One region of the Pseudoalteromonas sp. NZS100_1 genome, then DNA from elsewhere that is predicted to be linked to it. Evidence: predicted binding sites of a transcription regulator. Region 1 holds the regulator's gene; each other region holds the start of a gene.
What was found. Region 1 encodes MetJ, which represses methionine synthesis genes. Its sites were predicted from a motif close to TAGACGTCTAGACGTCTA; they were not measured.
Positions count from the first base shown of each region.

Region 2: a site for MetJ is predicted at 1,985-2,002, ahead of metK (methionine adenosyltransferase). Genes of this name have one in related genera too.
Region 3: a site for MetJ is predicted at 3,913-3,930, ahead of metA (homoserine O-succinyltransferase). Genes of this name have one in related genera too.

Region 1 covers NZ_JADYXN010000006.1:144,829-151,968, forward strand. The annotation lists gene metL (bifunctional aspartate kinase/homoserine dehydrogenase II) at 1-519, opposite strand, end outside; gene metB (cystathionine gamma-synthase) at 690-1,937, opposite strand; gene metJ (met regulon transcriptional regulator MetJ) at 2,227-2,547, shown strand; gene I6F66_RS06295 (malic enzyme-like NAD(P)-binding protein) at 2,630-3,871, opposite strand; gene rpmE (50S ribosomal protein L31) at 4,560-4,775, opposite strand; gene priA (primosomal protein N') at 5,006-7,140, shown strand, end outside.
Region 2 covers NZ_JADYXN010000016.1:50,323-57,462, forward strand. The annotation lists gene tkt (transketolase) at 1-1,800, opposite strand, end outside; gene metK (methionine adenosyltransferase) at 2,104-3,255, shown strand; gene I6F66_RS12085 (hypothetical protein) at 3,431-3,979, shown strand; gene I6F66_RS12090 (5-formyltetrahydrofolate cyclo-ligase) at 3,998-4,594, shown strand; gene rpiA (ribose-5-phosphate isomerase RpiA) at 4,648-5,301, shown strand; gene serA (phosphoglycerate dehydrogenase) at 5,311-6,540, shown strand; gene panP (pyridoxal-dependent aspartate 1-decarboxylase PanP) at 6,608-7,140, opposite strand, start outside.
Region 3 covers NZ_JADYXN010000029.1:43,752-50,891, forward strand. The annotation lists gene I6F66_RS16805 (TlpA disulfide reductase family protein) at 55-549, opposite strand; gene I6F66_RS16810 (histone deacetylase) at 612-1,520, opposite strand; gene I6F66_RS16815 (PilZ domain-containing protein) at 1,574-1,942, opposite strand; gene ettA (energy-dependent translational throttle protein EttA) at 2,099-3,772, opposite strand; gene metA (homoserine O-succinyltransferase) at 3,995-4,942, shown strand; gene I6F66_RS16830 (homocysteine S-methyltransferase family protein) at 4,932-6,005, shown strand; gene metH (methionine synthase) at 6,015-7,140, shown strand, end outside.

The DNA.
Region 1 (7,140 bases):
ATTTATTTTATTAGGCAAAATTAACTGCCCACATTGCTGCGCATTTTGCGCATGCATTAATTCGCCATCATTTAAGGTAAAAAGAGTACGTGCATCTTGAGCGCATGCCTCAATATTTAGCTGCTGTAAATAAGTAGCGAGTAAACGTGCTGACCACAGTTCGCCATGTGCAAGCAATGCAGCCTCTTTTAGCTGCTCAGCTTGAGCAAGTTCTGCAATATAGCTAAGTTCGATACTTAGTGTTTTAAGTGCACTTCGTTTTAAATCGGCTTCTAATAGCTGCTCTATTAAATCACTTTGATGGTTATTTAACTGCAGTAAAATATCAGCGACTGCTTGAGTATCTTGTTTTTGATAGCTTTGCCAAAGTAATACTAGCGTATCGGTTGTCTTACCCGCAGCCGATACCACAACACAGTCGCCCGTCTGAGTATGCCCAATAATTATTTTAGCTACGCTTTGATAGCGCTCACTTGAGCTTAAGCTTGAACCACCAAATTTATGTACACAATTGACCATATTTATACCAATTCGCTTAATTAAGTTGTCTATTTTGAGGATAAGAAAACCGTGTCGATAACAAGGCAAAAATTTCGTTGTTTAGTTGTTCTATATGAGAAATTTTTAACGAAGTTAGCGTGCGGTTTAATCCCTCAAATTGATTAGGTATTATTGCGGATTGGTATTACTTACCAAAGCGCCGGACGGGCTGCACTTAATTTAACGTTACCACCAGGAGTGCCTGCTCCTTTGCCTACACGGCCAACATTTTTATTTTGCCCTGGTTTTACAAGTTCAAACACTCGTTCAAAATCAGCGACTAAATCGTGTATATCTTCAATACCTACCGAAATACGAATAAGCGTATCGCCCACACCCGCTTCTAAACGTGCTGTTGCCTCCATACCTGCGTGCGTCATAGTTGCAGGGTGACAAATTAAGCTCTCTACGCCACCTAGTGACTCAGCTAAACTAAACGTTTTAAGGCTAGTTAAAAATGCCGCAGCGTCGTTTATATCGCCTTTAATATCAAAACTCACCATGCCACCAAAACCAAGTTGCTGTGCTTTAGCCAGCTCATGTTGAGGATGTGACTCAAGACCTGGGTAGTAAACTTGGCTTACATATTCAGAGCTTTCAAGATACTTAGCTATTGCCAGTGCATTTTCTTGATGCTGCCTTAGGCGCACATTTAAAGTACGTAAACCACGAAGCGTTAAATAGCTATCAAAAGGCGCACCCGTAATACCAATGTTATTAGCCCACCAAGCAAGCTCATCGCCTAACTCTTGTGTTGCGGCAATAACAGCGCCGCCTACTACATCTGAGTGTCCGTTAATGTATTTAGTGGTTGAATGCACCACAATATCTACACCAAACTTAAGAGGATTTTGTAAAGCAGGCGACAAAAACGTGTTATCTGCAGCCACCAATGCACCGCATTGCTTTGCAACATCGGTCACCGCTTTAATATCTGTTAAACGAAGTACTGGGTTACTTGGGGTTTCTATCCAAATAAGCTTAGGTTTAATTACTAAAATTTGTTGAAGGCTTTCTTCTTTTGTTAAATCTAATATTTCGAGCTTTAGTAGTCCGCGTTTTTGTAAAGATGTAAATAAACGATAGCTGCCACCATAACAATCATGTGGAATTACTAACGTATCGTCACTATTAAGTAGCTGAGTAGCTAAATGCACGGCAGCCATGCCTGTAGCTGTAATTATGCCACGAGCGCCACCTTCAAGCTTAGCAAGCGTCTCAGCTAAAATATCACGATTAGGATTACCGCTACGACCATAATCATACTCACGCTTAGTATCAAAGTCGGCAAACGAATAAGTAGTCGATAAATAAATTGGCGGTACCACCGCACCATGATGTTTATCAGCATCAACGCCGTTACGTACAGCAATGGTCGCTTTGTTTTTTTCGCTCATATTCGTCACCTGATTAATTTGGATGTTTAGACGTCTAAAAGAGTAAGTTATCCGTTTTGATAAGTCAAAGTATTTTAAAGCTCTAGATGGCTAAAAGTAGAAGGGGCTTCTGCGAATAACACATTTTAGCTCACAAAAGTGTGCTTATCTTTACACCTACAATAGGCTTATTAAGATAGATCGGTATCTATTATTTGACTATCTTTTTTAAATCGATAGAATTTCACGCATATTTACACGCTTTTTATACCGTGTGAGAAATTAATAATCTGAGGCAACGATACATCTTATGGCTAAATGGAATGGTGAGTATATTCACCCATACGCAGAACACGGTAAAAAATCAGAGCAAGTTAAAAAGATCACCGTTTCGATCCCGCTAAATGTATTAAAGGTATTAACTGACGAACGTACACGTCGTCAAATCAATAACCTTCGCCATGCTACAAATAGTGAATTGCTATGTGAGGCATTTTTGCATGCTTTTACTGGCCAACCTTTACCAAATGACGATGACTTACGTAAAGATAACGCCGAAAAAGTACCAGAAGAAGTTAAAAAAATAATGCAAGAAATGGGTCTAGAAGTACCCGTTTTAAACGAAGAATAAATATTACAAAGACAAAAAAACCTCAGTAATTACTGAGGTTTTTTTATGTCTAAATTTTATTGCATAGCTCTACTGTATAGATTTACTGCATATAGTTTTCAGGTAGCTCAATTTGTGCAACACCTGACTCAATAGCAGCAAGTGCAACAGCTCTTGCTATACGCGGCAGTAAACGTGGATCCATTGGTTTTGGAATAATATACTGCGCACCAAATTCTAGTTTATCTACTCCAGCGGCTTTTAAAACTTCTGCAGGTACTGGCTCTTTGGCAATACTTCGAATAGCATCTACTGCAGCAATTTTCATTTCATCGTTAATAGCACTTGCACGTACATCAAGTGCACCACGGAAAATAAACGGGAAACATAAAACATTATTAACTTGGTTAGGGTAATCAGAGCGCCCTGTTGCCATGATTAAATCGTTGCGTGCGCCGTGCGCAAGTGCAGGATCAATCTCAGGATCTGGGTTTGAACATGCAAACACAACTGGTTTTGCAGCCATTAGCTTTAAATCTTCAGCCGCTAATAAGTTAGGACCAGAAACACCCACAAACACATCAGCATCTGCAATTACATCTTGCAATGTACGCTTATCGGTATTGTTAGCAAAAAGCTGTTTATATTCATTTAAGTCATCGCGGCGGGTATGAATAACACCTTTGCGGTCAAGCATATAAATGTGTTCACGCAGTGCACCACACTTAATTAACAGCTCCATACACGCAACAGCGGCAGCGCCTGCACCTAAACATACAATAATTGCATCTTCAATTGACTTACCTTGTACTTCTAGCGCATTTAACATACCAGCAGCCGTTACAATGGCAGTACCGTGTTGATCATCATGAAAAACAGGAATGCTACAACGCTCTATTAATGCTTTTTCAATTTCAAAACACTCTGGTGCTTTAATATCTTCAAGGTTAATACCACCGAATGTGTCGGCAATATTGGCAACCGTATTAATAAAGTCTTCTGTTGTTTTGTGCTTAACTTCAATATCGATAGAATCAAGCCCTGCAAAACGTTTAAACAATAGCGCTTTACCTTCCATTACAGGCTTAGACGCTAAAGGACCTAAATTACCAAGGCCTAGAATTGCAGTACCATTAGTAATAACCGCAACCATGTTACCTTTACCCGTATATTTATAAGCATTTGCAGGATCTGCAGCTATTTCACGTACAGGTTCGGCAACACCTGGGCTATACGCAAGTGCAAGATCATGAGCCGTTTCAGCTGGTTTTGTAAGCTCAATGCTAATTTTACCTGGTACGGGATGTGAGTGGTAATGTAGTGCTTGTTCACGAAAGTCAGACATAACGCGATGGTATCCTGCAATTTAAGTTAAAGTGAGAGATGGAGTCTTGGGGTACGATACCCTTATTATTTTTAAATTCCAAGCAATATCAGGTCTATCCTGTTATATGCTATATCCTATAATTTTAAGAGGTTTTTCAGTAACTTTGCAGGATTATATCAACATTTAATAAATAAAAATTCACCTAAAAAGTAAGTTTTAAGGTGCTTTTATGCCTATCAAAATCTTATAAAATGTATACTTAAAGTATCAGCATAAACTTAGAATAACAGCCTACTACCCTACTTTAAAAACAGATAAGCCCACGTTAGATACTTTTATCAACCTAGTTAAAAATTGTACTATTTAAAATATAGAGAATATCTATCGATTTGTCTGTAAAGGATTATGCATACTCAGAATAAGAATAGGAAATAGTTATGCAAAAGGAGGGGATAGTTAAAATCAACGAAATAATACCAATCTGCTTATATATGGGGTCTATTTAACGTTAAGAAAATTACGCTAGAACTAGGCAAAAATTTTTGTATCTAGTTGTTCTAAATAAAAATTTTTTAACGACGTTATAGTGCAATTTAATTCGTTAAATTGCTCAAAGATTTATGTAGGTTAGTTTAAGATAATAAATAACAAATTTTAGGCACAAAAAAAGCACCCTAAGGTGCTTTTTTTAACTAAACAGCAATAATTACTTCTTGCTGGCAAGTGCACCAAAGCGCTTGTTGAAGCGATCAACACGTCCGCCAGTGTCTAAAACTTTTTGCTTACCAGTGTAAAACGGGTGACACGCAGAACATACGTCTAAGTGAATGTCTTTACAAAGAGTTGAGCTAGTTTCGAATTTATTTCCACATGAACATGTTGCAGAAATTACTTCGTACTTAGGGTGAATACCTTCTTTCATAGGAACCTCTAGTTAAGGCCGCATCGCTCTCCAAACCCGGAGTTTGGCACCATACGTCGTTAAAACAAATTTGTTGGTGGCGGATTTTATCCAACAACCTCCCCCCACACAAGTATTTATTTATATTTTTGCCAAAAAAGTGAACAATCTCTTTCTCAAGCACTATTGCTAGTAGGTTTTTAGCGTTATTTTTAGTACATTACAGCATTAATTTTACGGGTTGAGTTGTTATGAGTTTTGTTGAAGTTGCTATTAAAGTCCCGCTTCCACGCACCTTTGATTATAAAATAGAAGAACAGCTCAGTGGCTTATCAATTCCCTTACTACCTGGCATGCGAGTTTTGGTACCTTTTGGTAATCAAAAAAAAGTAGCGGTTGTTTTGGGTATTAAAAGCAGTACCGACGTCCCTTTAAATAAAATTAAAAATATTATAGAGGTAATAGACGACGCCCCTATTTTAAGTGCCCAGCATTTAGAACTCCTTAGCTTTACTGCCCGCTATTATTGCTATCCATTAGGCGAAACTATTCATATAGCGCTACCTGGTGCACTTCGCCAAGGTGAATCGCCTGATAAAACCAGTATTAATATGGTTGCCCTGACAGAAAAAGGTGCAAAAGTACCGTCATTAAAAGCTAAAACACAGCTCAACCTATTAAAGCAGTTATCGCAATCAGGTAAGTCATCATTAACTGAGTTAAAAGCACTGGGCTTTAGTAAAAAAACAATAGATAGCTTAATAGATAAAGAACTCATAACACAAACTATTGAGCACGATAACCAATGGCAAAGTGTTGCTCCAACCGTCGGTAGTAAACCAGTACTTAATAAAGAACAAGCGGTTGCTTGCACAGCTATAAATCAAAGTACTGGCTTTAGCAGCTTCTTATTAGAAGGCGTAACGGGCAGCGGTAAAACCGAAGTGTATTTACAGTGCCTAGAAGAAGTACTCAAACGTGGCGAGCAAGCCCTCGTACTCGTGCCCGAAATCGGCCTAACACCACAAACCGTAAACCGTTTTCGCCGCCGCTTTCCTGATACACCCATTATGCTTTGGCACTCAGCACTTACCGACAACGAACGTTTACAAACATGGCGTTTTTGCGAAAAAGGCAGTTGTGCGATAGTTATTGGCACACGTTCGAGTATTTTTCTGCCATTTTTAAAACTCGGTATGATTGTTGTTGATGAAGAACACGACTCGTCATTTAAACAACAAGATACCCTTCGTTACCATGCTCGTGATTTAGCCGCTTACAGAGCTTTTCAGCATAAAATCCCGCTTATATTAGGCAGCGCCACACCCGCGCTTGAAACACTTCACAAAGCAATTAATAACAAATACCAGCTATTAAGTTTAACGGAGCGTGCGCAAACAGCGACTGACAATCAGTTTAAGTTACTCGATATGAAAGGTCAGCCCGACCAAGCAGGTATTGCACATGCAAGTCTTGCTACTATGCGTCAGCACTTAAATCGCGGTAAACAGGTTATGGTATTTTTAAATCGCCGAGGTTTCTCACCCACCCTTATTTGCCATGAGTGCGGTTGGTTGAGCGAGTGTAAACGATGCAGTACCAGCGCTACATTTCATAAAGCGATTGGGCAAATGATCTGTCATCACTGTGGCGACCAGTACCCTGTCCCTCACCAATGCCCTGACTGTGGAAGTACGCAAATATTTCCTAACGGTAAAGGCACAGAGCAAATTGAAGAGTTTTTATCGACCGAATTCCCTGATACACCTGTTACTCGTATAGACCGCGATTCAACTCGCCGTAAAGGTAGCCTTGAAAAAGCACTTGATGAAATAAACCTAGGCGGCGCACGCATTTTAGTGGGCACACAAATGCTTGCCAAAGGCCATCACTTTGCAGATGTAAGCCTTGTTATAATTTTAGATGTAGATAGCGGCTTATACTCATGCGACTTTAGAGCGACAGAGCATTTAGCGCAATTAGTCACCCAAGTAGCGGGGCGTGCTGGACGTTCAGGTGAGCCTGGTCAAGTGTTATTACAAACACACTTTCCAGAACACCCTCTTTTGCAAGACTTAGTTAATAATGGTTACCAAGACTTTGCCCGCTTTGCTCTTAGTGAGCGCGATGATGCTGACTTACCGCCCATTACAAATATGGCCATTGTGCGTGCACAAGGACATAGTATTAAACTAGTCGTCGATTTTTTGACGGATTTGGTTCCTGTGAATGGGGTATCTGGTATACAATTGCTCGGTCCGATCCCTGCCCCACTTGAAAGAGTCGCAGGTATGTATCGTTTTCAATTGCATATTCAAGCGCAAGATCGTCGCATATTACATCAGTACCTTGCGCAAATGGTTGATTATTTAAGTACCAGTAAACT
Region 2 (7,140 bases), on a different contig from region 1:
TACGCTTTCTTTGTATGCTGCGCTTTGCGTTTCAAAGGCATCAGTACAAGGCATAGATACAACACGTACCTTTTTACCTTGGCTGCGTAGTTCGCTTGCTGAATCTTGTGCTAGTTGCACTTCAGAGCCCGTCGCAATAAAGATAATCTCTGGATTGCCGTCACAGCTAAGGATGTAACCACCCTTTTTAACGTCACTTAATTGCTGTGCGTCACGCGCTTGTTGCTCAAGACCTTGGCGAGTAAAGATTAACGATGTAGGACCGTCTTTACGCTCAATAGCTTGTTGCCATGCAATTGCCGACTCAACTTGGTCACACGGGCGCCAGTTGTATAAGTTAGGCGTTAAACGCATGCTTGCAATTTGCTCTACTGGTTGGTGAGTTGGACCATCTTCACCTAAACCAATTGAATCGTGCGTGTATACAAAAATGCTTGGTTGCTTCATTAATGCAGCCATACGTACGGCATTTTTTGCATATTCAACAAACATTAAGAACGTAGCACCGTAAGGAATAAAGCCTTTATGAAGGGCAATACCATTCATAATTGCTGACATACCAAACTCACGCACACCGTAATAAATGTAGTTACCGCTTGCATCATCGCGTGTTAAACCTTTAGAGCCATCCCAAATTGTTAAGTTTGAGCCAGCTAAATCGGCTGAGCCACCCATAAATTCTGGTAATAACGGACCAAACGCATTTAATGCATTTTGCGACGCTTTACGAGACGCTGGGTTTGCTGGGTTTGCTTGTAATTGCTCAATATACGCTTGAGATTTTTCAGCCCAATCGCCAGGCAGTTCGTTATTAATACGACGCTTATATTCAGCTGCAAGCTCTGGGTATGCTTTTGCGTATGCTGCAAATTTTTCGTCCCAGCTTGATTCAAGCTGTTGACCTTTTTCTTTGCTATCCCATTGTGCGTAAATATCATCAGGAATTTCGAACGCATCGCCAGTCCAACCTAAGAATTCGCGAGACGCTTTAATTTCGTCATCACCTAGTGGTGCACCGTGACAATCGTGGCTACCAGATTTATTAGGTGAGCCGTAACCAATAATTGTTTTACAACAAATTAGTGAAGGTTTATCGGTAACGCTTTTTGCTTCGCTAATTGCAGCACTTATAGCATCGCTGTCGTGACCATCAACACCACTAATTACATGCCAACCGTAGGCTTTAAAACGAGCTGGCGTGTCATCTGTAAACCAACCTTCTACTTCACCATCGATAGAAATGCCGTTGTCATCCCAAAATGCAACAAGTTTACCAAGGCCTAATGTGCCAGCAAGTGAACCCGCTTCATGAGAAATACCTTCCATTAGGCAACCGTCGCCCATAAATGCATAGGTAAAGTGATCAACAATATCGTGACCTTCACGGTTAAACTGTGCAGCTAGCGCCTTTTCAGCAATTGCCATACCTACGGCATTTGTGATCCCTTGACCTAATGGACCCGTAGTAGTTTCGATTCCTGGTGCATAACCGTATTCAGGGTGACCTGGTGTTTTAGAATGCATTTGACGGAAGTTTTTAATTTCGTCCAATGGTAAATCGTAACCACTTAGGTGCAATAGAGAATAGATAAGCATTGAACCGTGGCCGTTTGAAAGAATAAATCTGTCACGGTCAGCCCACTCTGGATTTGTTGGGTTATGCTTTAGATAATCGCGCCATAGTACTTCTGCGATATCGGCCATGCCCATAGGGGCTCCAGGGTGACCAGATTTGGCCTTTTGTACTGCGTCCATTGACAAGACGCGAATAGCATTTGCAAGTTCTTTGCGAGATGGCATGAATTCTCCTACCTTTATGTGTATTTGCGCGGGTATTTATGTAATCGTTTATGCTCATAAGTCACTTAAGAGCTTTTATGGCACCATTCTTACTTATTGTGGGGGCTGTGTGCAATTAAAAACCCCATAAAAATGAGGCATTATGAATATTTTTTAAGACCAAAAAGTTATTATACATTTTATTTAGACGTCTAGGCGTAAAAACACTATGCAAGGTGTTTTGTTTTCGATAAAATACGCCCCTTAATTTTTTAGCGCTAATACCGACGTTTGTGAAGCGCAATATTTGTGAGCAGAATTACAATGGCAAAACATTTATTTACTTCTGAATCAGTTTCTGAAGGTCATCCGGATAAAATCGCCGATCAAATCTCTGATGCGGTACTTGATGCTATCCTAGAGCAAGACTCTCATGCCCGTGTTGCATGCGAAACTTACGTAAAAACCGGTATGGTTATGGTTGGTGGTGAAATCACTACTAGCGCATGGGTTGATATCGAAGAAATTACACGTAAAACAATTCGTGACATTGGCTACACAAATTCAGACATGGGTTTCGATGCAGACTCGTGTGCAATTTTAAACACTATTGGTAAACAGTCTCCTGACATTAACCAAGGTGTTGACCGTACTAGCCCAGAAGAACAAGGCGCTGGCGACCAAGGCTTAATGTTTGGTTACGCATGTAACGAGACAGAAGTACTAATGCCTGCTCCAATTACTTACTCACACCGTTTAGTTCAGCGCCAAGCTGAGGTTCGTAAAAGCGGCGAGCTTAACTGGTTACGCCCAGATGCAAAATCTCAAGTTACTTTTGCATACGAAAATGGCAAACCAGTAGGTATTGATGCTGTAGTACTTTCTACTCAGCACAGCGAAGATATTTCACAAAAAGATTTAGTAGAAGCGGTGATGGAAACAATCATCAAGCCGGTACTTCCTGCAGAACTTATTACAAGTGCAACTAAGTTTTTCATTAACCCAACAGGTCGCTTTGTAATTGGCGGACCAATGGGCGATTGTGGTTTAACTGGTCGTAAAATCATTGTAGATACATACGGTGGTATGGCTCGTCACGGTGGTGGTGCATTCTCTGGTAAAGATCCATCAAAAGTTGACCGTAGTGCTGCATACGCTGCACGTTACGTTGCTAAAAACATTGTTGCTGCTGGTCTTGCTGACAAGTGTGAGCTGCAAGTTTCTTACGCAATTGGTGTTGCAGAGCCTACTTCTATCAGCGTTGAAACGTTTGGTACAAGCAAGCTAGAAGAAAGCCGTTTAATCGAGCTTATTCGTGAACATTTTGACCTGCGCCCTTACGGCTTAATTCAAATGCTTGATTTAGAGCGCCCTATCTACCTTCCTACAGCGGCTTACGGCCACTTTGGTCGTGACGAATTCCCATGGGAACGTACAGATAAAGCAGACGCACTTCGCGCAGCTGCTGGCCTTTAAGCCAAAATTGTTGTAGTAAATTAAAAACGGCCCTTTTAAGGGCCGTTTTTGCATCTAAAACTTATTCGCTATATTGTTTGTAGCGCGTCTACAAAATAACTATTAAATCGACCTCGAATTCTTTTGTACTTTAGGTATATACTCATTTCATTATAAAAGCTTTAGGGACAGTTAAATGGCCGATAACTTTCGCGTTATATTTGCAGGACTTGCCGATAGCGTTGACATAAAAACAGCATGTACAAATTTAGCTGCAAAATTAAAAACTTCAGACGAAAAAGTAGCTCTTTTTTTTAAAGGTAAGCCACTGTTTGCACCAAGCGATAAAGACAAAGCGTTAAAACAGGCTAAATTACTAGCAAGCTTAGGCATTAAAAGTAAGCTTCAAGCTGTTTCAAACATCATTCAAAATGGCTCAAACCCTGCTGCAAATAACAACCAACGTGACGAACGTATTTTTGATGCACTCGATTACATCACTAGCAGCTTAATTCGCCTTGAAGAAAAGTTAGACGAGTTAGAGCAACGACTTCCTGACACTCAATTAAAAGCACCAGACGAAAATATTGACGAATGGCAAGATGACGACCTAATGCTAGATGATGACTTAGCGCCTCCTAAAAAACGCAGTAACTTACTTTTATATTCATTGATTGCAACTGCCACCATTTTGCTAATCGTACTGGCTGTTTTTTTAATTTTTCCCGATTTATTCTCTTTTTAAGAATGGCTAATTAATTTAATGAGCAATAAACGCGCAAAAACAAGAGCTAAAATTCGTAACACCCGTAATAATTTGTCAAATAATCAGCAAATAATTGCTGCTCAATCGCTAAAAATGAATTTTATTCAACATTTAAAAAGCGAAAAAACAACGAATTCAAAGCATATTGCCATTTATTTAAGTAATGATGGAGAGCTAGACACCTCATTGTTAATTAAAGAATTATGGAGTTTAAACCATGCTGTTTACCTCCCTATAATACACCCATTTAATGGCGCTAATTTACTATTTCAGCGCTATGAGAAAAACTCACCCATGAGAGCAAATCGCTATGGTATCTTGGAGCCTAAGCTGAACTGCTCTCAAATATGCCCATTACCAGTGCTTGATTACCTCCTTATGCCATTAGTTGCATTTGACAAACAAGGTAATCGCCTAGGAATGGGAGGTGGGTTTTACGACAGAACATTGGCACGTTTACATGAACAAAATTGGCAAAAACCGCAACTAATTGGCCTTGCACATGAATGCCAAAAAGTTGATGTTCTACCAATCGAGTCGTGGGACGTACCACTTAAAACCATTATCACCCCAGATAAAACATACTGTTGGTAACATTTAATTTTGGTTACTAACCGCATATTTCTGACATACATGAGCACAAAGCAATGACACAAGACGAATTAAAAAAAGCAGCTGCTTGGGCAGCACTCGAGTTTGTAAAAGAAAACACCATTGTAGGCGTAGGTACAGGTTCTACTGTTAACCATTTTATTGATGCTCTTGGCTCAGTAAAAGACACTATTGTAGGCGCTGTATCTAGCTCAGAAGCTTCAACTGCGCGCCTACAAGCGTTAGGTATTGAAGTATTTGAGCTTAATAATGTTGCTGCTTTAGATGTATACGTTGATGGCGCTGACGAAATAAATGCTCAAAACGAAATGATTAAAGGTGGCGGTGCAGCCCTCACTCGCGAAAAAATAGTAGCCGCTGTAGCTAAACAATTTGTGTGCATTGTAGATGACACCAAATTAGTAAAAACATTAGGCGATTTTCCGCTTCCGGTAGAAGTTATTCCAATGGCTCGCAGCTACGTTGCACGAGAATTATTAAAGCTTGGTGGTGACCCCGTTTATCGCCAAGGCGTAGTTACCGATAACGGTAACGTTATATTAGATGTATTTAACTTAAAAATTACCAATGCTAAACAACTTGAAGCACAAATAAATTCAATTGTTGGCGTAGTTACCAACGGCCTATTTGCAATGCGTGGTGCTGATAAAGTGATTATCGGTACTAAAAATGGGCCACAAATTAAATAGGATGAGGTTATGAGTAAGGTATCGTTAGCAAAAGACAAAATTAAAATTCTCTTGCTTGAAGGTGTTCACCAAAGCGCTGTTGAAACGCTAAAACGTAACGGTTACAGCAATATCGACTACGTTAAAACATCCTTACCTGAGGACGAATTAAAAGAGCGCATTAAAGATGTTCACTTTGTAGGACTTCGTTCTCGTACTCATATTAACCAAGCCGTATTAGACTCAGCTGACAAGCTAGTTGCTGTTGGGTGTTTTTGTATTGGTACAAACCAAGTTGATTTAGATGCAGCACGCGAACGCGGTATTGCTGTATTTAACGCACCATTTTCTAATACTCGTTCAGTTGCTGAACTTGTACTTGGTGAAATCCTACTTTTATTACGCGGTATTCCAGAGCGTAATGCAGCGGCTCATCGTGGTGGCTGGTTAAAAACAGCAAATGGTTCGTTTGAAGCACGTGGTAAAACATTAGGTATTATTGGCTACGGTCACATTGGTACTCAGCTAGGTATTATGGCTGAAAATATCGGTATGAATGTGGAGTTTTACGATATCGAAGATAAATTATCACTCGGTAATGCAAAACAAGTTCACAACCTAACTCAGCTGTTACAACGCTCTGATATTATTAGTTTACACGTACCAGAAACACCGCAAACTAAAAATCTTATTGGTAGTGCAGAACTTGCTGTTATGAAGCAGGGATCTATTTTGATCAACGCTTCACGCGGAACTGTTGTTGATATTGATGCACTTGCAGAAGCACTAACAGAGAAAAAACTAAGTGGTGCAGCAATCGATGTGTTCCCTACTGAGCCAAAATCTAACGATGAAGAATTTGTATCGCCACTGCGCCAATTCGACAATGTTATTTTAACGCCGCACATTGGTGGTTCTACACAAGAAGCGCAAGAAAACATTGGTATTGAAGTAGCGGGTAAACTGGCTAAATACTCAGATAATGGCTCAACTATTACAGCTGTTAACTTTCCTGAGGTATCACTACCAGAGCTTGCTAATCGTAGCCGTTTATTACACGTGCACCACAACCGCCCTGGTGTACTAACGCAAATTAACCAAGCGTTTGCACAGCACGGTATTAACATTGCTGCGCAATACCTACAAACAGACGCATCTATTGGTTATGTAGTTATTGATGTAGATACAGATCAATCTGAAGTAGCACTTAAAGAACTAAGCGCTGTTGAGGGTACAATTAGAGCACGTATTCTGCATTAGTAATTTAATCAGCTATTCTAATATCAAAAAGGGTCACTTCATTAAGTGACCCTTTTTTGTATTTAGATTACATATACTTTCTTAAGTATTTTTTGAATACCGGATCTGTTGCTGCCAACTCTTTTTGCTCAGCTAATATCTCTTTTAAAATAGCACCTGAAGTAAGCGGGTTAGCTAGTACCACCCTAAATACAACTGTTGGTTGATTGTCGTATTTAGAAGGCGTTAAACGAGTACGTGATACAAATGAGCGACCAGACTCTCGCTGACGTTTTTGCATACTGGCAGTAAAACGGTTCAGTGAAGCAAAAATATCTAACCGAGTTGCTGCATCAGCATCGGCTATTGCTTGTTTAATTTGCTTAGGTACATAACGATACGTTAATAAGCACAACTCAGGCTCCGAAATAAGCTCAAAGTCTTCATCAGCCTTAATTAAATCAGCAAAGTAATGTGCTTTTTTGATGCTTCGATCAATCAGCATTTCGTAACCTTTACGACCAATAACACGTAAGCAAGCATGTACTAACATTGCCATACCAGGTCGGCTGCCTTCTAGCGTGTGGCTACCTAAGTCTTTTGAACCTTTACGTAATATGT
Region 3 (7,140 bases), on a different contig from region 1:
GTAGTATAAAGTTTATATTACTTATATTTTTAAACTAAATTTAGACCTATATTATTACTCAGATATGGAGTGTAATAATGTTCGTGCCTTCAAATGTAGGTTTGGATCCTCTGGGTTTGACGTATTAGTCAGCCAAATTACATTACCTTCTTTATTTACAAACAATGTAGTAGGTGTGCCGCGTATACCTAATTGCTGTGCTATTGCATCGGCTTTTACGGCTGTTTTAAAAGTATAACCTCTATCGCTAAGCGCTTTAGCGGGAGTAGCATCGTCATCTTCTTTAAAGCTCACGGCAATGACCTTTACACCCATGTCATTTATTTTTTGAAGTGCTGGTTGTAGCTTTTTACAATATGGGCACCACGTTGCCCAAAAATGTAAAATGTAAGGCTGGCCTAATAAATCTTGAGTACTGAGAGCAGACCCATCGGCCATTTGTAGATTTAATATAGGTAATTTAGGGTATGTTGCTTCAGTGTCTTGCTCTTGCGCGCTAACTATAAAGCTTAATAGAGTGAGTGTGATGGCAATAAAGAGTTGTTTCATAGTGTTTTCGTTTTTATTGTATGTATTAAATAAGAACGAGTATTTAACATTTTTATTTCACATTAAAAGCGAGCGGCTTGCTCAACAACAATAGCATGGCGTTTAGCGAGGCGAAGATGGTCTTTATCGTAGCCACCACCTATTACTGTAGCAACGGGTGTATTGTGTTCAAGGCAGCGTTTTAGCACTAAATGGTCGCGCTTAACTATGCCATCCCAGCTTATATCTAATTTACCCAAGCCATCGCCTTGCCAAATATCAACGCCAGCATCGTAAAGTACCAAGCTTGGGTTTAGCTCTTTAAGTAAATAACTCAAGGTGTCGTCAACTACGGCAAGGTATTCGTCGTCTTTCATATTATCGGCTAAGCCAATATCTAAATCGCTAGCGGATTTTCTGAAAGGGAAGTTTTTTTCACAATGGATAGAGCAAGTATAAGCGTATGCTTGATGCTGTAACATTGCGGCTGTGCCATCACCTTGGTGCACGTCTAAATCAAAAATAAGTACGTTAGTTACTTCACCCGATTCAATTAAAGTTTGCGTGGTAAAGGCTAAATCGTTAACCATGCAGTAGCCTGAGCCAAAATCGGTATGCGCATGGTGTGTACCACCGGCTAAGTGGCAGGCTATACCATGTTTAAGTGCTAAACGAGCTGTTTGCAAAGTACCTTGAGGTGCTGTAAATGTACGTGCCATAAGCTCTTTTGACCAAGGTAGGCCAATGCGACGCATTGCTTTTTCATCTAAGCGGTTATTCCACAAATCATGTATGTAATTTTCGCAGTGTATTAGCTCCAGTGGCTCTGGCGTGCCTAATATTGGCTCAACCAGGTTATCGCCAATCAAACCAAGCTTTGCTACATGCTGATATAAATGTGCAAACTTACTCATTGCAAAACGATGCTTTGGATCGAAATTAAACGAGTAGTTAGGGTGATACACCAAAGGTAAATGTGGATTTAAAGTCATGTTTACACAAGTTAAAAAGTTTGCACTATGGTAATCAACTAATCCAAATGAGTCTATTCTTGTGTGTCGTGAATCAACATAGCGAGTTCGCGATGTAATAGTTCGTCATCAGCTAAGTTTAGCTCTATTAAACGCTTTAAATAAGTAATGCTGTCTATATCAATATGGTGGCATTTTAAACCAATATGATCCGCTTCTATATGGCACACCACAACCTCCATTTTTATTTCTATTTCGCTTTGAGGCAGCGAAAAACGCAGAACAGCTTGGCTATTTTGGTTGCCAATAAAAGCATCACATTTAGTGATTAATGCGCCATGTAAAGATACATCAAGTAATTTACATGGGTATTGGTGATCATTAAAAATTACTTGTGCATCGGTTGAAAATAAAACACGAGAAAACTGACGACGATTTTGCATAACCTAATTTAGCCTTACTGTTTTTATAATAAATTAAGCATAGCGGGTAATTCTCTACATGCTAGCAGGATATGCTCCTGTAATGCTGGTGGCATAAAAAAGCCCCGCATAAATGCAGGGCTTAGTATTACTGTAATAAATTAGCTACAGTAAATATTAACCAATTTTTTTGTACTTAATACGTTTAGGTTCAGTTGCTGCTGCACCTAGTGTCTTTTTAAGCCACTCTTCGTATTCAGTATAGTTACCATCAAAGAAGTTAATTTGACCTTCGTCGCGGTAATCTAAAATGTGCGTAGCAATACGGTCAAGGAACCAACGGTCATGCGAGATACACATTACACAACCAGGGAACTCTAAAATAGCGTTCTCTAGTGCACGTAGTGTTTCAACGTCCAAGTCATTGGTTGGCTCATCGAGTAGTAACACATTGCCGCCAGCTTTTAATAACTTAGCAAGGTGTAAACGGTTACGCTCACCACCTGATAGGTCTTTAACAAACTTTTGCTGATCGTTACCTTTAAAGTTAAAGCGACTTACATACGCACGGCTTTGGAACTCAAAGTTACCAATTTTTAGTACGTCTTGACCGTCTGATATTTCTTGGAAAACAGTTTTGCTTTCGTCCATACCGTCGCGGAACTGATCAACAGTAGCAAGGTGTACGCTTTCGCCAACGGTAATGCTACCGCTGTCTTGCTTTTGCTCACCACTGATCATTTTAAACAGCGTTGATTTACCCGCGCCATTCGCACCAATAATGCCCACAATGGCACCTTTTGGCATGCTAAAGCTTAAATCGTCAATTAAAACGCGATCGCCAAAACTCTTACGAAGATTAGTTACTTCAAGCACTTGATCCCCTAAACGCGGGCCAGGTGGAATAAACATCTCGTTAGTTTCGTTACGTTTTTGGTAATCAGACTGCTGCATTTCAGTAAACTGAGCCATACGTGCTTTTGACTTAGCTTGGCGACCTTTAGGATTTGAACGAACCCATTCAAGTTCTTGCGCAATTGATTTTTGACGTGCTTTTTCAGATTTTTGTTCTTGCTGTAAGCGCGCATCTTTTTGTTCAAGCCAAGAAGAGTAGTTACCTTCCCATGGAATACCTTCACCACGGTCAAGCTCTAATATCCAACCAGCTACATTATCAAGGAAGTAACGGTCATGCGTTACCGCCACAACAGTGCCTTCGTAATCGTGTAAGAAGCGCTCTAACCATGCAACCGACTCAGCATCCAAGTGGTTAGTTGGTTCATCGAGAATAAGCATGTCTGGTTTTTCAAGCAGTAATCGACATATAGCAACACGACGACGCTCACCACCTGAAAGGTGCTCAATTTTAGCATCCCATTCTGGCAGACGAAGTGCATCAGCAGCACGCTCTAAAACGTTATCAATGTTGTGACCATCGTGCGCCTGAATAACAGCTTCAAGCTCGCCTTGCTCTTTTGCAAGTGCGTCAAAGTCAGCGTCTTCCATGGCGTATTCGTTATACACTTCGTCAAGGCGTTTAAGTGCGTGTTTAACTTCGCCAACAGCTTCTTCAACAATTTCACGAACTGTTTTGCTTTCGTCTAAAACAGGCTCTTGCGGTAAATAACCAATTTTTGTACCAGGCTGAGGATGTGCATCACCTTCAAAATCTTGGTCAACACCGGCCATAATACGTAGTAACGTAGATTTACCAGAACCGTTTAAACCAAGCACACCAATTTTAGCGCCAGGAAAAAAATGTAACGAAATATCTTTTAAGATAGTGCGCTTAGGTGGCACAACCTTAGATACTCGACTCATCGAGAATATAAATTTATCAGGTAAAACCATGGAGGAAAGCCTTCAAATAATAATAAAAATTTCAATGTTGTATTGTAGTGGCTGACAGGTGAAACAGTCAACGAATGGCGGGTTTTAAAGCACTAAAGCATGCTTGTAAGTAAAGTATAAAATCATGAATAAATTTCATTTAGACATCTATACATCTAGAGGTTGATATTTTTTACTTTCAGTTCATAATTAAGCTTCGGTTTTTATGAGCAGGAGTAAAGTATGCCAATTACAGTAAAAGACGAGTTGCCGGCAATTGCACGTTTACGTCAAGAAAACGTATTTGTAATGCCAAAAACACGTGCAAAAACGCAAGAAATACGCCCAATGCGTTTGGCTATTTTAAACTTAATGCCTAATAAAGTAGAAACCGAAGTACAGTTTATTCGCTTGCTTGCCAACTCGCCTTTGCAAGTAAACGTAGAACTACTGCGCCTCGACACTCACCGCAGTAGCAGTAATTCAGAAGAGCATCTTGATACTTTTTATCGTTATTTTTCCGAGGTTAAAGACAACAATTACGATGCGTTAATTGTAACCGGTGCGCCACTTGCCCATTTAGAATACGACGATGTAGCGTATTGGGATGAGCTAAAGGTCATTATTGATTGGGCTGAGCAACACGTTACCTCTACGTTATTTTCGTGCTGGGCAGCGCATGCAGCGTTATATCACCGTTACAATTTAAAGCGCGATTTAAAAGACGACAAACTGTGTGGCGTATTTACCCACCAATGTTACTTTGATCACGGCGCACTGACTCGCGGATTCGACGACACCTTTTTGGTACCGCACTCACGCTACGGCCACATTGATATAAATAAAATAAACGCCTGTGATGAGCTAGTTGTACTGGCTGGTTCTGAGCGAGTAGGGGCTTACTTACTTAAAAATAAATCGGGTAGCCAAGTGTTTATAACCGGTCATCCTGAGTACGACGCCGACTCGCTAAAAGCAGAATACGAGCGCGATTGTAAAAAAAGCCCTAATGCACCAAAACCCGAAAATTACTTTCCGGATGATGATGCAACCAAACAACCTTCAAAAACGTGGCAAAGCCATGCTTTTTTACTTTTTTCGAACTGGTTAAATTACTACGTGTACCAAACCACACCGTATGATATTAATTTAGTTAGCCAAGACGTGAGGACTAACAACTATGCCGAATAACGCTCCTACAAATAATAAGCAAGCCGAAATAAGCGCCGCATTAAAAGAACGCATTTTAATTTTAGATGGCGCTATGGGCACCATGATCCAAGATCATAAGCTAGAAGAAGAAGACTATCGCGGAGAGCGTTTTAAAGACTGGCATGTATTAATTAAAGGCAATAACGATTTATTAAGCCTAACCAAGCCCGATTTAATCACTGATATTCATCGTGGTTTTTTATCAGCGGGCGCCGATATTATCGAAACCAATACGTTTAACTCGACCACTATTTCGATGGAAGATTACGACATGGCAAGCCTAAGTCGTGAAATAAACCTAGAGTCGGCTAAATTAGCACGCGCAATGTGCGACGAATTTAGTGCTAAAACGCCAGAAAAACCGCGTTACGTAGCCGGTGTTTTAGGGCCGACATCTAAAACGTGTTCAATTTCGCCAGACGTAAACGATCCGGGTTACCGAAATGTCACCTTTGATAAGCTGGTTACTGCGTATATTGAATCAACACTTGCATTAATGGAAGGCGGCGCCGATTTAATACTAATCGAAACTATATTCGACACCCTTAATGCAAAAGCCGCCTCGTTTGGCGTTGAAGAAGCCTTTGAGCAAGCAGGGCGCACATTACCAGTTATGATTTCGGGGACTATTACCGACGCCTCTGGCCGTACGCTTTCGGGGCAAACAACCGAAGCATTTTATAATTCTATTCGCCATATTAAGCCTATTTCTATTGGTTTAAACTGCGCGCTTGGTCCTGATTTACTGCGCCAGTATGTAGAAGAGTTATCGCGCGTGTGCGAAACCTTTACATCGGTACACCCTAATGCAGGCTTACCAAATGAGTTTGGTGAATACGACTTAGAAGCGGGCGATATGGCAACCGAAATTATCGATTGGGGTAAATCGGGCTTTATTAATATAGTAGGCGGATGCTGTGGCACCACGCCTGCGCATATTCGCGCTTTTGCAAAAGGTTTAGCGGGCGTTAAACCACGCCAACTACCAGAGCTTGAAGTACGCATGCGTTTATCAGGCCTTGAAGCCTGTAACTTAAATTAAGGAGCCAGCATGACCCAACAAATAGCAGTATTTACTAATGTCGGCGAACGTACCAATGTAACGGGTTCTGCCATGTTTAAACGTTTAATCATGGAAGAAGACTTTGAAGCCGCGCTAACCGTTGCCCGCGAACAAGTAGAAAACGGCGCACAGGTTATTGATATAAACATGGACGAAGCCATGTTGGACTCAAAAGCCGCCATGGTTAAGTTTTTAAACTTAATAGCCTCAGAGCCTGATATTTCTCGCGTACCGATTATGGTTGACTCTTCAAAATGGGAAGTAATAGAAGCAGGCTTAAAGTGTATTCAAGGCAAGGCAATTGTTAACTCAATATCGCTAAAAGAGGGCGAAGAGCCGTTTATTCGCCAAGCTAAAATAATAAAACGCTTTGGTGCAGCCGCTGTTGTAATGGCGTTTGATACCGACGGGCAAGCCGACACGGCAGACCGTAAGTTCGCAATATGTGCGCGCAGTTATAAAATATTGGTAGAAGACATTGGCTTTGCGCCAGAAGATATTATTTTCGACCCAAATATATTTGCCGTAGCCACCGGTATAGAAGAGCACGACAACTACGCCGTAGAATTTATTGAAGGCACGCGCCGTATTAAGCAAAATTTACCGCACTGTAAAGTGTCGGGCGGGGTGTCAAATGTATCGTTTTCGTTTAGGGGTAATAACCCAGTACGTGAGGCTATTCACTCGGTGTTTTTATATCACGCTATTCAAGCTGGTATGGATATGGGTATTGTAAATGCAGGGCAACTAGCCGTTTACGACGACATACCAGAAGAGTTACGCAAAGCCGTTACAGACGTAATACTTAACACCGACTCAGGCGCAGGCGAGCGTTTAGTAGAGCTTGCACCAAAATACTCGGGTATGGCGCAAGCCGAGCGAGTAGAAGATTTAGAGTGGCGCACATGGCCTGTTGCAAAACGCCTTGAGCACGCGCTTGTTAAAGGTATTACTACCTTTATAGATGAAGATACCGAAGAATGCCGCGCCGCAGCAGCTAAACCTATTCACGTAATTGAAGGGCCGTTAATGGACGGCATGAACGTAGTAGGCGACTTATTTGGCGCAGGAAAAATGTTTTTACCACAAGTTGTTAAATCGGCGCGCGTAATGA